Regions from separate parts of the Solibacillus sp. FSL W7-1436 genome, predicted to be linked through region 1. Evidence: predicted binding sites of a transcription regulator. Region 1 holds the regulator's gene; the other holds the start of a gene.
The links. The regulator LexA, encoded in region 1, represses DNA repair genes until DNA is damaged. The targets are predictions, from matches to a motif close to CGAACATATGTTCG.
Positions count from the first base shown of each region.

Region 2: a site for LexA is predicted at 3,363-3,376, ahead of uvrB (excinuclease ABC subunit UvrB). Genes of this name have one in related genera too.

Region 1 covers NZ_JBBOWV010000001.1:3,809,919-3,817,600, reverse strand. The annotation lists gene MKX73_RS18975 (5' nucleotidase, NT5C type) at 1-192, shown strand, start outside; gene MKX73_RS18970 (gamma-glutamyl-gamma-aminobutyrate hydrolase family protein) at 307-1,002, shown strand; gene lexA (transcriptional repressor LexA) at 1,196-1,819, opposite strand; gene yneA (cell division suppressor protein YneA) at 1,980-2,327, shown strand; gene MKX73_RS18955 (YneB family resolvase-like protein) at 2,314-2,970, shown strand; gene MKX73_RS18950 (DUF896 domain-containing protein) at 3,035-3,271, shown strand; gene tkt (transketolase) at 3,411-5,405, shown strand; gene MKX73_RS18940 (DNA helicase) at 5,635-6,198, shown strand; gene MKX73_RS18935 (alpha/beta hydrolase) at 6,212-6,859, shown strand; gene MKX73_RS18930 (sensor domain-containing protein) at 6,883-7,682, opposite strand, start outside.
Region 2 covers NZ_JBBOWV010000001.1:2,175,069-2,182,750, reverse strand. The annotation lists gene uvrA (excinuclease ABC subunit UvrA) at 1-1,300, opposite strand, end outside; gene uvrB (excinuclease ABC subunit UvrB) at 1,306-3,288, opposite strand; gene MKX73_RS10710 (IDEAL domain-containing protein) at 3,642-3,881, opposite strand; gene MKX73_RS10705 (competence protein ComK) at 4,069-4,560, shown strand; gene MKX73_RS10700 (hypothetical protein) at 4,566-4,919, opposite strand; one part of gene prfB (peptide chain release factor 2) at 5,094-6,125, opposite strand; one part of gene prfB (peptide chain release factor 2) at 6,127-6,198, opposite strand; gene secA (preprotein translocase subunit SecA) at 6,485-7,682, opposite strand, start outside.

The DNA of each region.
Region 1 (7,682 bases):
GTCTTTTGCGGAAATAAAGCGGTAATACATACCGATTATTTAATCGATGACAGCCCACGCCAACTAGCAGCATTTAAAGGAACAGGCATATTGTATTCGATGCCCTACAATCGTTCAGAAGAGGGTTTCATCCGTGTTCAAAATTGGAAAGAAATTAAACAGTATTTTATAAAACAACTGGAAATTGTTTGAATGTAAAGGATTGCCAATGTGCAGTCCTTTTTTATTTTTGTAGTCATTTAGTATAACGAAATAGTATAATTTAAATTATTGGAATTATCTATAAATAATAAGGGGATAAAGAGAATGAAACCGATTATTGGATTGACAATGTATGATTTTGACAAAAAGTTGGATATTAACAATGGATATTTAACTTCAATTGAACAAGCGGGAGGTATCCCTATCTGTATACCGAATGCTACAGAAGAAAACGTAGAAGCGTTATTAAATCTAATTGATGGTCTCGTATTGATTGGTGGAGCCGATATAGATCCATTGCTGTTCGATGAAGAACCGCACCGACTTATCGGAAGTGTTGTACGGAAACGTGATGACAGCGATCTTTTACTAATGAATGAAGCCTATAAAAGACAAATGCCTGTTCTTGGTATTTGCCGAGGACAACAGATTATGAATGTCGCATTTGGGGGAACAATCATTCAGGATATCCCTTCACAAGTAGAAAACACAATTTTACATAAACAACCTTCAAAGCGCGGGGAATTGGCACATACAGTTGAAGTAATGACACCGAAATTTAAAGAGATTTTTAAAGAAGACTTATTCCGTGTTAATACATTTCACCATCAATCGGTCGGAAAGCTTGGGGAAGGGCTCATCGTTTCGGCAGTTGCTAAAGACGGTATCATTGAAGGGATCGAACATGAAGCACATCCATATTGTGTCGCGGTGCAATGGCATCCGGAAGAATTGGCGACAAACGGGGATATATATGCACAGCGATTATTTAACAGTTTTGTAGAAGCATGCAATAAATAATAAAGAAGATTGGGACGTAACCCAAAATGCTATTTTTCTCTAAGAGGAAAAATAGCATTTTTTTTGATTTCAATTGGGATGCTTTTCGCTGGGACGGCCTTACAAGAACCTCTCAGGCGTCGGTGCTATTGCCGGTTCGCTTTCATCGCAAAATAAAAAACTTGCCGATTCAATTAGAACGGCAAGCTTATGATTAATGGATATTTCGGTAGAGGCCGACTACTTTACCTAAAATAGAAACCTGGTTGACAATGATCGGCTCCATCGAGCTATTCTCAGGCTGTAGACGGAAATGAGTTTTTTCTTTGTAAAAGCGCTTGACAGTCGCTTCATCATCTTCGGTCATTGCTACAACAATCTCTCCATTGTTCGCAGTAGACGTTTTTTTAACGATAACATAATCCCCATTTAAAATCCCTGCTTCAATCATGGATTCTCCCATGATTTCAAGCATAAACAATTCCTCTTCCGGTGAGCCGTAAGCATCAGGTAACGGGAAATATTCCTGAATATCCTCGATTGCGGAAATAGGCAGACCAGCTGTAACTTTACCGATTAACGGAACATGAATGACACCTTGTTTCGCGACGTTCATCTCTTCCTGGTCCAATATTTCAATTGCACGCGGCTTTGTAGGATCACGGCGGATAAGCCCTTTACTTTCTAAACGGGCTAAATGCCCGTGGACAGTTGAACTGGAAGCTAATCCTACTGCTTCTCCAATTTCACGAACTGATGGCGGATAGCCTTTAGCACGAACTTCCTCTTTTATAAAAGTTAGAATAGCTTGCTGCCGTTTTGAAATTTTTTGTGTCAACTAACTCACCTCTTTATCATGCTATTTTTCTTAAAGTAAGTATAGCAGTATGCGAACATGAATGCAAACATAAGTTCGAAAAAACGGTTGACAAAAACATATGTTCGTATTATTATGAGAACAAATATTCCGAACATACATTCGAAAGAGGGTTTTTCTAATGAAAAAATTTAAATTAAACGGCTTCACATCAATGTTTCTACTATTCTCTGTACTTATGATGGCTTTATTCATGATGCAGGATGATAAAATCGAATTATACGAACACGTAAGCATCGAACATGGCGATACTTTATGGTCGTTGGCAGAACAATATCGTGGTAAAATGGCTAAGCATGATTGGATCGATGAAGTGAAAAAGGAAAATGGAATGCTGGATGAAAAAGTTCTTTTAGGACAAGTATTGGTTGTACCTGTAGAAAAAGATTCACAATACATTGCTCAGCTGAATGAATCCTCCGATATGCAATTGATTAAAGTAGCGAGAGGGAACAATGATAAAAACTAAAGCAGTAATTTATTGCCGTGTCAGCACGGATAAAAATACACAAGAAACATCACTGGTGCGTCAGCAGGAGGAGCTGACCAAATATGCCAAATCATTCGGCTATAAAGATGTGGAGATTTTTACGGATCAGCATAGCGGATATGATGTCGATCGGGACGGATTGCTCGACATGCTCGACTATATGAAAGAGTATGGCATTAAAGCACTCTTTGTACAGGACGAGACTCGTTTAGGGCGAGGGAATGCCCGGATGGCAGTGCTTCACCTGCTGCAAAAATATGAAGCGACAGTTTATACTTTGAATGATGCAGGTCCTGTCGTATTAAACGAAATGGATACAATGCTGCTCGAAATTTTGGCGATTGTCGAAGAGTATCAGCGTCGTATGCATAATGCAAAAATTCGACGGGGAATGCGCCGCGCTGTTGAAAATGGCTACCAGCCGCAAAATAATTTAAGAAACCGCGGCAATATTGAAGGGCGTGAACGAAAAGAAGTACCAGTCCAAGAAATTGTTCAGCTGCGCCAGAAAGGCTTAACATTTGCGGAAATTGCTACAACTTTGTCCGGCTTGGGAATTTCTATCAGTAAAGCGACCGTACATAGAAGATATATTGAATATATGGAGCGACTTGAAGAGTAAACACTTGTTTTCAAGTCGTTTTTTTTATACCTTTGTAATAGGTAGGAAGAAAGGTGAGATTCAAATGTTATCAAAAGAAAAATTAGCTCGTATTAATGAGCTTTCTAAATTAGCGAGAGAAGGCAAATTGACGGAAGAGCAGGCAAAAGAACGTACAGCACTGCGCAAAGAATATTTAGATACTTTCCGTTCAACAATGCGCGATACAATCGAACATGTGAAAGTAATTGATGAAGAAGGCAATGATGTGACACCTGAAAAATTAAAACAAATTAAATCACAGAAAAAATTCCTGAACTAATAACTTTTCATTAATATGTCACATTTAATATAAAGTATGACATATTTTACGGGACGTTTTTAGAAATTATTGTTTTCTTGTGAAAATTTGTCTACACTATAAAATGTATAAATATCGTACGAGGAAAGGATGTCACATAATGACACAACAGTTGGATCAGTTAGCAATTAACGCAATCCGTACACTATCAATCGACGCAGTAGAAAAAGCAAATTCAGGTCACCCTGGTTTACCAATGGGTGCTGCACCTATGGCCTATACTTTGTGGACGAAGCAATTACGCCATAACCCGCAAAACCCTAATTGGTACAATCGTGACCGTTTTGTATTATCGGCTGGACATGGTTCCATGCTTTTATATAGCCTATTGCATCTAGGTGGCTACGGTTTAGAGATGGAAGAGATCAAAAACTTCCGTCAATGGAATTCAAAAACACCGGGACATCCTGAATATGGTCATACAGTTGGTGTAGAAGCGACAACGGGTCCATTAGGACAAGGTATTGCAATGTCAGTAGGTATGGCTATGGCTGAACGTCACTTGGCGGCAACATACAACAAGCCAGGTAAAGACATTGTAGATCACTATACATTTGCACTATGCGGTGACGGAGATTTAATGGAAGGTGTAGCTGCAGAAGCAATTTCTCTTGCAGGTCACTTAAAATTGGATAAATTAATCGTACTTTATGATTCAAATGATATTTCACTTGATGGTGATTTAGAAAAATCATTCTCGGAAAACATCCAAAAACGTTTCGAGTCATACGGTTGGAACTATTTAAAAGTTACTGACGGTACAGATATCGTGGAAATTAATTCAGCGATTGAAAAAGCGAAACAAAATACTGGCGGCCCAACAGTAATTGAAGTGAAAACTGTCATCGGTTTTGGTTCTCCTAACAAATCCGGTAAAGCAGATTCACATGGTGCGCCACTAGGAACTGATGAAGTTACGCTAACAAAAGCTGCATATGCGTGGGAGCATGAGCCATTCTACGTTCCAGCTGAAGTATATGAAACATTCAAAGCGGCAAGCGAAGTACAAGGTGTACAAGCAGAAGCGGCATGGAACGAGTTATTCGAAAGCTACAAAAATGAATATCCTGAACTGGCTGAACAATTTGTAAATGCAATGGAAAACAAATTACCGGAGAACTTTGCTTCTGAATTACCTGTATATGAAGCGGGTACAGCAGTAGCTACACGTTCATCATCTGGTGATGCAATCAATGCAATTGCAAAAACAACACCATCATTCTTCGGTGGTTCGGCTGACTTGGCAGGATCAAATAAAACAACAATTAAAGGCGCTGGCGATTTCTTTGCTGAAACTCCGGAAGGCCGTAACATTTGGTTTGGTGTCCGTGAATTTGCAATGGGTGCTGCGCTGAACGGTATGGCGTTACATGGCGGCTTAAACGTATTTGGCGGTACTTTCTTTGTATTCTCTGACTATGTACGTCCAGCAATTCGTTTATCTGCATTAATGGGACTGCCTGTAACCTATGTGTTTACACATGACTCCATTGCTGTAGGGGAAGATGGTCCTACACATGAGCCAATCGAGCATTTAGCATCACTACGTGCAATGCCGAATCTTTCAGTAATCCGCCCTGCAGATGCAAATGAATCTGTAGCAGCATGGAAATTAGCTGTAGAGAGCAAATCAACGCCAACTATTTTAGTATTATCTCGTCAGAACTTGCCGGTATTGGATGTTGCAACAGAAACAGTATACGAAGGTGTTGAAAAAGGCGCTTATGTTGTTTCAGCTTCATCTAAAGAAACTCCGGATGCCCTGTTAATTGCAACAGGTTCTGAAGTTGGTTTGGCTGTAGAAGCGAAAAAAGCATTGCTTGCAGAAGGAATTGACGCATCTGTTGTATCAATGCCATCAATGGACCGTTTTGAGAAACAGTCGAAGGAATACAAAGAATCTGTATTACCAAAAGCTGTGACGAAACGTTTAGCAATTGAAATGGGTGCATCACTAGGCTGGCACAAATATGTTGGTTTTGAAGGTGATGTATTGGCAATCGATAAATTTGGTGCATCGGCTCCAGAGAAAATTGTATTAAAAGAATACGGCTTCACAGTAGAAAATGTAGTTGCGAAAGTAAAAGCACTTTAATTCGAAGCTAAAATGTCACTTGTCTACTATGGCAAGTGGCATTTTTTCATTCCTATACCAGCCGGAACTCCGGCGACATGTTAGTTAGCTAAGAAAAAAGTTTTGGCAAAAGGGATAATTTCAGATACAATATGCCCATACAAATAATTGGATAACGTGCGATTTTGCTGAAGGAATGGTACGATAAAAAAGCAATATGGAAGTATCAGATGAAGGATGTGGATGAATAATGACTGCAGAGAATAAGCAAAAAGAAATTACTACATATATTGAACAGACACTTTATTTCCTATCGAATAAAGCGGATCTTGAAAAGTTCCAAATAATGCTTCAAAAAAATATTGATGAAAAAAGAGCTTCCTCCACATCAACGACTGATTTTTATGATCGACTAATGTTAAATATTGCGTATTATGTGGAAAGTAAAATGGCATGGACAGATCTTGTTCGGGAAACATTCAGTTCAGGAAAAGTTCCAACCGTTTCTTATATCGAAAATGAACTGATGGCACAGCAAATGCAAATCCGCAACAGTGTCGGAGAGAAAATGGACGATTACAAGAAAGCATTTCATCAGCAATATGAAGCGTTGAAGGTAGAAGATGAAGATGTGATATACGATTATGCATATGCATCCGTGGAGCATGCATACCGTATTGATTTTTTAACAGTTGCCTGTGCTAAAAATGCAAATATTTTAGCTGAAGGCGATATTGAGGAAACAATCAAAATGCTGGATGGCTATATGGCCTACTATACGGACCAGCTTGTCAATAAAATGACGCTTTCTTAAAAGGAGATATAAAATGAACACACCATTTATTTATTTACACAAAGCACCTAAAGTAGATGCAGATAAGCAACCTGCGATTTTCTTGCTGCATGGGTTAGGGAGCGATGAAAACGATTTACTGCAACTTGTTGATTCGTTTTCAACAAATTGCCATATTTTTAGTTTGCAAGGGCCGATTAAACATCGTCCCGGCTATGCATTTTATACATTTGAAGAAGAAGGTAAGCCGAATCGTGCCATTTTTGATAAAGTGCTGAAAGGTATTGAATTATTTATTAAAGAAGCCATTTGGGAATTTAATCTGGATGAACAGCAAATTTATGTTGTCGGCTTCAATCAGGGGGCAGCGATGGCACAGTCACTAGCTATGGTGATGGGCAATGCCATTCGTGGAACAGCTGCATTAAGCGGTTATTTACCGGAATTTGCTGCGCTTGAATACAGTAAAAAAACGATGGATAAATCTAAAATCTTTATTTCCCACGGGGAATATGATTATGATTTTCCAATTGAATGGGCAGAACATGCCGTCCGTTTTTTCAACGACTATGATACGGACGTAACATTCAGAACTTACCCGGTAGGCCATGGAGTGAGCGAGCAAAATCTGCATGATTTAATCGCATTCTTATCGAAAGATTTACCGAACACTATTAACTAAAAAAACAGCTGACGGAAGTTGATTTACTTCCCGTCAGCTGTTTTATTTGTGTCCAGCAATTGTTCTGCTTCGGTAATAGACATCGGTTTATAGAAATAATAGCCTTGACCAGCAGGACAGCCGAGTTGTTGAAGCATTGCCAGTTGTTCTTCTGTTTCAATTCCTTCGGCAACGGGGCGCATCTGAATGTTCTTCGCCAATTGGATGATCGTTTGTACGATGGCATACATCCCGGGTTCATTCATTGCACTGACAAAGCTGCGGTCAATTTTGATTTCAGAAAAAGGCAACTGCGGTAAATAACTTAATGAAGAAAAGCCGATTCCAAAATCGTCGATCGAACATTCAATGCCCATAAGCCTTAGTTGATTTAAAATCTCTTTTGCTTTTTTAAAGTCCACCAATTCAATGCTTTCGGTTACTTCCAGCTTTATATAATGCGGCGGGACGTTATATTGATAAAATATATCTCTAATATTTTGCAGGAAATCCGGATCGTAAAAATGGTCCGGCGAAATATTGAGTGCAATCGGTAAAATCTTTTTATTCTCATTTATACGATTTTGAAGCCAGACAAGGATCTGTTTAAAATTCAGTAAATCAATCGCCTTAATTTTCCCGGTTTGTTCAGCAATCGGGATATATTTTACCGGTGAAATAAAACCAAGTTTGCTCGAGTTCCAGCGTGATAGTGCTTCAAAACCTTCCACTTCAATCGTCTGGAAGTTAATTTTAGGCTGTAAAAAGACTTCGAATTCTTCATGCAAAAGCCCATAAGCTAATTGATTGAGGATATCCATTTCTTCCGTCAATTGTCTCGTAC
Region 2 (7,682 bases), 1.6 Mb from region 1:
GGCGTGTCGCTTCCGAAATGTTCTGGTCTTTAATTTTCACTGCCAGCGTTTCTTTTTTCAGACGGTGCCCTTTACAAGTAGCACAAGGCTGTTCAGTCATGTACTTTCGCATCGATTCACGCACATAATCCGAAGAGGAATCAGTAAAGCGGCGCTCGATATTTGCGATGACCCCTTCAAATTCAATATTCTTCTTATGCACACTGCCATAATCATTCGTATATTCGAATAGAATCTTTTCTTTTCCTGAACCGTATAAAATTTTATCCATTTTCTCTTTAGGAATCTCTTTTACCGGCACATCCATCGGTATATTGTAATGCTTGCATACAGATGCCAGCAGCTGCGGGTAATAATTGGACGATACGGATTCCCATGGGGCAATCGCATTTTCAAGCAATGTTAAATCCCAGTTGTGGATGACCAGGTCGATATCGGCCTTCGCCTTACTTCCAAGCCCGTCACATGTAGGGCAGGCTCCGAATGGACTGTTGAATGAAAACATGCGCGGCTCAAGTTCACCGATTGAAAAGCCGCAAATCGGACATGCATGATGCTCGCTGAATAACAGCTCCTCATGATCGATGACATCGACTAGAACGCGGCCATCCGCAATTCTGAGCGCTGCTTCAAGGGAATCGCTTAAACGCGTTTCATTACCCTCTTTTACGACAACACGGTCCACGACTACTTCAATCGTATGCTTTTTATTTTTATCGAGCTCGATATTGTCATCGAGATCACGCAGTTCCCCGTTTACACGGATACGAACAAAGCCTTGTTTTTTCAAGTCTTCAAGCAGTTTTACATGCGTTCCTTTTTTCCCTTCAATAACTGGAGCAAGCAGCTGCATTTTTGTGCGCTCCGGATATTCCATCAGGCGGTCAACCATCTGTTCAACCGTCTGTGATGTAATTTCAATCCCATGTGTCGGGCAGTACGGTTTTCCGATACGTGCAAAAAGCAGTCGCAAATAATCGTAAATTTCCGTTACTGTTCCGACAGTCGAGCGCGGGTTACGGCTCGTCGTCTTCTGGTCGATCGAGATAGCCGGTGACAGTCCTTCAATTGTATCGACATCCGGCTTGTCCATTTGCCCTAAAAACTGGCGTGCATACGCGGACAATGATTCAACATAACGACGCTGCCCTTCCGCATAAATCGTATCGAATGCCAATGACGATTTACCGGAACCTGAAAGCCCTGTCACAACGACAATTTTATCGCGAGGAATTGTGACATCAATATTTTTTAAATTATGCGCTCGTGCACCTTGTACGACAATTTCTGTATTTTTCACATTGTTCACCCTTCTGCTTTCAATTCAAATATCATGTCACGTAATTCAGCCGCGCGTTCAAAGTCCAGCGCTTTTGCGGCTTCTTTCATTTCAACTTGCAATGTTGCAACAAGCTTCTCCAGCTCTTTTTTCGTCAGCTTTTTGCCGCCTGTCACTTTTGTAATATATGTTTCTTCCCCTTCCGCAGCTTGTGTTGCACGGATAATATCAGGAATCTTTTTAATAATTGTTTTCGGTGTAATACCATGTTTTTCATTGTACGCCATTTGAGTTTCACGACGACGCTTCGTTTCACCGATCGCCTTTGTCATTGAATCCGTCATATTATTGGCATACATGATGACATGACCGTTCGAGTTACGTGCTGCACGTCCAATCGTTTGAATGAGCGAACGTTCCGAACGGAGGAACCCTTCCTTGTCCGCATCCAAAATCGCGACAAGGGATACTTCAGGAATATCAAGACCTTCCCTTAATAAGTTAATACCGATCAGCACATCATATGTCCCTTTACGAAGCTCGCGGATAATTTCGATCCGTTCCAGCGTTTTGATTTCTGAATGCAGGTATTCGACTTTCAAGCCCATTTCCTTTAAATAGCTCGATAAATCCTCGGACATTTTCTTTGTTAATGTTGTGACAAGCGTTCGTTCATTACGGCGGATACGCTCATGGATCTCATCGATCAGATCATCAATCTGCCCTTCAATCGGACGGATATCAATTGTCGGATCAAGCAGCCCTGTCGGACGAATGATCTGCTCCACCATGTCCGGTGTATGCTCCAATTCGTATGGACCCGGTGTTGCCGAAACATAAATCGCCTGGCTTACTTTTGACTGGAATTCGTCAAACATTAACGGGCGGTTATCCAGTGCGGACGGCAAACGGAAACCATGTTCAACCAGTACCCCTTTACGGGCCTGGTCTCCATTATACATACCACGTACTTGCGGTAATGTAACATGGCTTTCATCAACAACAAGCAAAAAATCTTCAGGGAAGTAATCAAGCAATGTATACGGTGTCGCCCCTGCTTCACGCAAAGTTAAATGGCGCGAATAGTTTTCGATACCTGAGCAAAAGCCCATTTCCTTCATCATTTCCAGATCGTAGTTTGTCCGCTGTTCCAAACGCTGCGCTTCCAGTAAACGGTCTTCCGAACGCAATACCGCAAGGCGCTCCTCCAGCTCTTTTTCAATATTTTCAATGGCAACTTTCATCTTCTCTTCGCGGGTAACGAAATGGGATGCCGGGAAAATCGCGACGTGCTGACGGTCCCCTAAAATTTCGCCCGTCAGTGCATCCACTTCACGAATCCGGTCTACTTCATCCCCGAAAAACTCGATACGGATACAGTGTTCATCGCGTGACGCCGGGAAAATTTCGACAACATCCCCGCGCACTCGGAACGTACCACGTGTAAAGTTAATATCATTCCGTTCATATTGAATGTCGACCAGTTTCCGCAATAGCTGATTGCGCTCGATTTCCATCCCTGTACGAATGGAAACGACCATTTCACGATATTCTTCCGGATTACCGAGACCGTAAATACATGATACGGACGCGATAATAATGACATCTTTCCGTTCAAATAACGCAGTTGTTGCCGAGTGGCGCAATTTATCGATTTCTTCATTAATACTTGAATCCTTTTCAATGTACGTATCGGTTTGCGGTACATACGCTTCCGGCTGGAAATAGTCATAGTAGCTGACGAAATACTCAACCGCATTGTCCGGGAAAAACTCTTTAAACTCACTATATAATTGGCCGGCCAGTGTTTTATTGTGTGCCATCACGAGCGTCGGCTTATTCACTTCTTTAATCACATTGGAAATCGTAAATGTTTTACCCGTACCTGTCGCCCCCAGCAATGTCTGGTGACGCTTGCCTTCTTTAACCCCCTGTACGAGCTGTTTAATCGCTTCCGGCTGATCCCCGGCAGGCTGATAGGCGGACTTTATTGTAAAAGTTTCTGTCATATTCAGATTGTCCTTTCTGTCGCTTATGTTATGTTCTATTTTAACATACCCGTTTTTAATTTACGATAAAATTGCGAACGTACATTCGAATTTAGTGTTGTGGGGTGTTTGATAGGTGCGCCGGATTTATTGGAACTTTGGTGGCGGATATTAGAAAAGTTCGGTCACTTATTTGAAGTTTGGGGCCGGTTATTCGAAAATCTCCAGCACTTATTAGAAGAATTATCCTTTTTATTAGAAAATAACCAATATATTAGAACTATTTTAATTTTATTAGAAACTTTCCTCCTATTATTAGAAAATAACGGATCCGCGTTTGCCCATAAAAAAAAGCCACCTGGATAGGGCGGCTCTTAAGAAACGGTTTCCAATAACTCTTTTAACTCTGTAGTATAGCTGTGAAATGCTTGTTCGTTCTTTTGATCTAATGATGTATCGATAAGTAACTTTAATTGTTCAATACGTTGCATCCGCTGCAACCGACTAATAAATAAATCTAAATAAATTTCATTCAATAGCTTCTCTGCATGATGTTCAGTGGACTGCTGACTAACCGCTTTCAAAAAGTCTGTATACGAATAATATTTATCCATCGATATCACCTCGACCTCTTTTAACCATTATAAATTAAAAGTCATTTAATTTGCAATATATTCTGAAAAATTATCATATGACAGAATTTTCTAAATATAATGTTGATTTTTAGCAGTTTATGCAGTAGTTTAGATGTATAGTGAAAATTTAAGCGATTAAAAAAGTAGGAAAGATAGGGGATACAAAATGATCAGTAATTTAACACAAAAATCCAATTACATTATTTCTAACTCTACCTTCTGTTTAAGGTCCTATCAGCATCGAGATAAAATTCACACTGCCATTTTGGACAAGTACGGTCAATCTACATCTCCGTATAAACCATTAAAACTTATTCGCGATACTTGTCGTCTGCATGGAAGTTCCTATGACGCAAGCAAATATCAGGCGAGACGATTTTTTGGAGAGAATAAACATAAATTGCCGATCATGGTGGCCTATGATTTCGGGGATCCGTGTATTTTATTCCCCCTGTTTTCTCCGTTTTCACCTCACAATATTTGGTTATCCTTGAATCCTATTATTAATATTAGTGAAGACGGTGATAAAACGCTCGTAACTTTTGTGGATAGTACGGAGATTAGTCTGGACATCAATATGAAATCATTCAACCAGCAATATGTACGCGCTGCGATGTACTATAAATATCTGCTTTTACAGCGCAATGCCATCTTATAGGAGCATCAGCTTTTTTTAAAATATTCAGCAAGAAGTAACTCACTTTGATTACGAAGGCGAATATTCGAATATCTTCTACACTCCATGATTCCCCCAAAATAAAAATGATACTCGGTAAACAAATCATCCGTTTTGCCTCTCACTAAGCGCATCTGATGAAGTTTAAAATAGTCCTTCGTTTCTTTTAAGTCATGCTCTATTTTGATACGTACAGCATCGATTAATTGCAAATAGGGATTTTTAAATTTGAACGGACTTTGCTCCACTATTGTGTAATCTTTCCCAAGAATAATTAACAGCAACGGCAAATAAATCCCAGCCTCATAATACGGAATCGTTTTAGAAGGAATTTGCAGCATACGAATACCTCCAATCAATAAGAACGTTTGTTCGTATATGTATTTTCACATATTTTTTTAAATCTGACAAGTGGAAAATTATTACTCAGCTTAAATTTCACTAAAAAACCGTGCCTTAGTTTTTTACTAAGGCACGGCTTTCAATTTTTCCAGCGGATGACCGCTGAAAGTTGTTTAATAGGAGATTTTTGATCGTAAATAGGCAGTAATGAAAATATCGAGGTCGCCATCCATTACAGCGCCTACATTCCCTGTTTCTGCACTTGTACGGTGATCTTTTACCATTGAATACGGATGGAACACATATGAACGAATTTGAGAGCCCCAGCCGATTTCTTTCTGTTCTCCACGGATTTCATCCAGCTGTGCCTGCTGCTTTTCGATTTCCAGCTGATACAGCTTCGATTTCAGCATTTTCATTGCGGCATCACGGTTTTTGATTTGCGAACGTTCAGACTGACATTGTACAACGACACCTGTTGGTAAATGGGTAATACGTACAGCCGAGTCGGTCGTGTTAATATGCTGACCACCGGCACCAGTTGCACGGTACGTATCGACTTTCAGATCTTCTGTTCGCACATCGATTTCGATTTCGTCATTGAACTCCGGCATTACATCACACGAAACGAATGATGTATGGCGTCGACCTGATGAATCGAACGGTGAAATACGTACTAGACGGTGTACGCCTTTTTCCGCTTTCAAATAGCCGTATGCATTATGGCCTGAAATTTGCAGTGTAACCGATTTAATACCGGCTTCATCACCAGGCAAATAGTCGATTGTCGTTACTTTAAAGCCGCGCTTCTCTGCCCAGCGTGTGTACATACGTAATAGCATCGAGCCCCAGTCCTGCGATTCTGTACCACCTGCACCTGGATGCAGTTCCAGAATGGCATTGTTTTTATCGTATGGTTCTGATAACAGCATCTGCAGTTCGAAGTCTTCCATTTTTGCTCGGAATTCGGCCAGTTCTTTGCCCAGTTCTTCCTGCAATTCTGCGTCTGGCTCTTCGCGTAGAAGCTCGAGCGTCATTTCAAGATTTTCCTGTATATCGACTAATTCTTTGTATTCGTTGACAACTGCTTTAATGCCGTTACTTTCGTTAATAATTGCCTGTGCTCCGTTCTGGTCATTCCAGAATTCGGGTTCAAGCATTAGTTCATCTAGTTCCTGGATACGAGCCTCTTTGTTTTCTAAGTCAAAGAGACCCCCTGAAGTCCGCTAGTTTTGTAGCTGTATTTTCGAGTGCATTCCGCACATCTGCTAATTCCATCATATATTTTCCTCCGTAGTGGGTGTTAAAGTTTGGTCTTCTTATATCGTTGATTTCCGTTGCGGCGGACGCGTTTCGCGGGCGGGCGCCAATCCTCCTCGTCGCTACGCTCCTGCGGTGTATCGGCTGTCCCGCTATTCCCGCAGAAGTCGCCGCCTCCACTCCAATCAACTAATGTCGTTTAAAATGAAAACAATTCACTATATAAATATTTGGCAACTAGATTTTATTACAAAAACAAACCGGGTCATTGAGCATAGTTTCAATGACCTCGGTTTTATTGCTTTTATTGGCCTACGCCGTGGCATGATTTGTATTTCTTGCCGCTGCCGCATGGGCATGGGTCGTTGCGTCCGATGTTTTCCGCTTTACGTGTCGGTAGTTTTTTCGGTTTTGCTGCGCCTTCTTCTTTCGGGTTAACAGCTTGACCTTTTGCTACTTCTTCACGTTGCAGGTTGCTGCGGATTTCCGCTTTTAATGCGTACTTCGCCACATCTTCACGTACTGCTGCGACCATTTCCTCGAACATTGCAAAACCTTCTTGCTGGTATTCGCGTAATGGATCGTTTTGACCGTATGCTCGCAGGTGAATCCCTTGACGTAACTGGTCCATCGCATCGATATGGTCAATCCATTTCGAATCGATTGAACGCAGTAAAATAACCTTTTCAAATTCACGCATACGCTCTGGTGTCATCGCTTCTTCTTTTTCATCATAGCGCGCTGTCACTTTTTCAGAAATGAACGCGATCATTTCTTCCGGTGATTTATTTTCAAGCTGCTCTTTCGTAATATCGCCTTCATCTAAAAGATTTGCTGCGATATAGTCTTCCAGTGCATCCAGTGTCCAGTTTTCCTTCTCGCCTTGTGTGTGAAGGGCTACTTGATTTTCGATTGCCTGAGAAATCATTGACTCTACCAATGCACGCATATTTTCCGAATCCAATACTTCTTCACGTTCTTTGTAAATTACTTCACGCTGTTGACGAAGTACATCATCGTATTGCAATAGACGTTTACGCGCATCGAAGTTATTCCCTTCAACACGTTTTTGTGCTGATTCTACCGCTTTTGAAACCATGCCTGACTGGATCGGCTGTGTATCGTCCATACCAAGCCTTGCCATCATCGACTTCATTTTATCTGAACCGAAGCGGCGCATTAATTCATCTTCTAAAGAAAGATAGAATTGCGTTACCCCCGGGTTCCCTTGACGACCAGAACGACCACGAAGCTGATTATCGATACGGCGTGATTCATGACGCTCAGTACCGATTACCGCTAAACCGCCGATTTCAAGTACACCTTCACCCGGTTTAATGTCCGTACCACGACCTGCCATGTTTGTCGCAATTGTAACGGCACCTTTTTGACCGGCATTTAAAATAATTTCCGCTTCACGCTCATGGTTTTTCGCATTTAACACGTTATGCGGAATTTTAAATTTCGTTAAATATTTTGAAATAATTTCCGATGTTTCGATT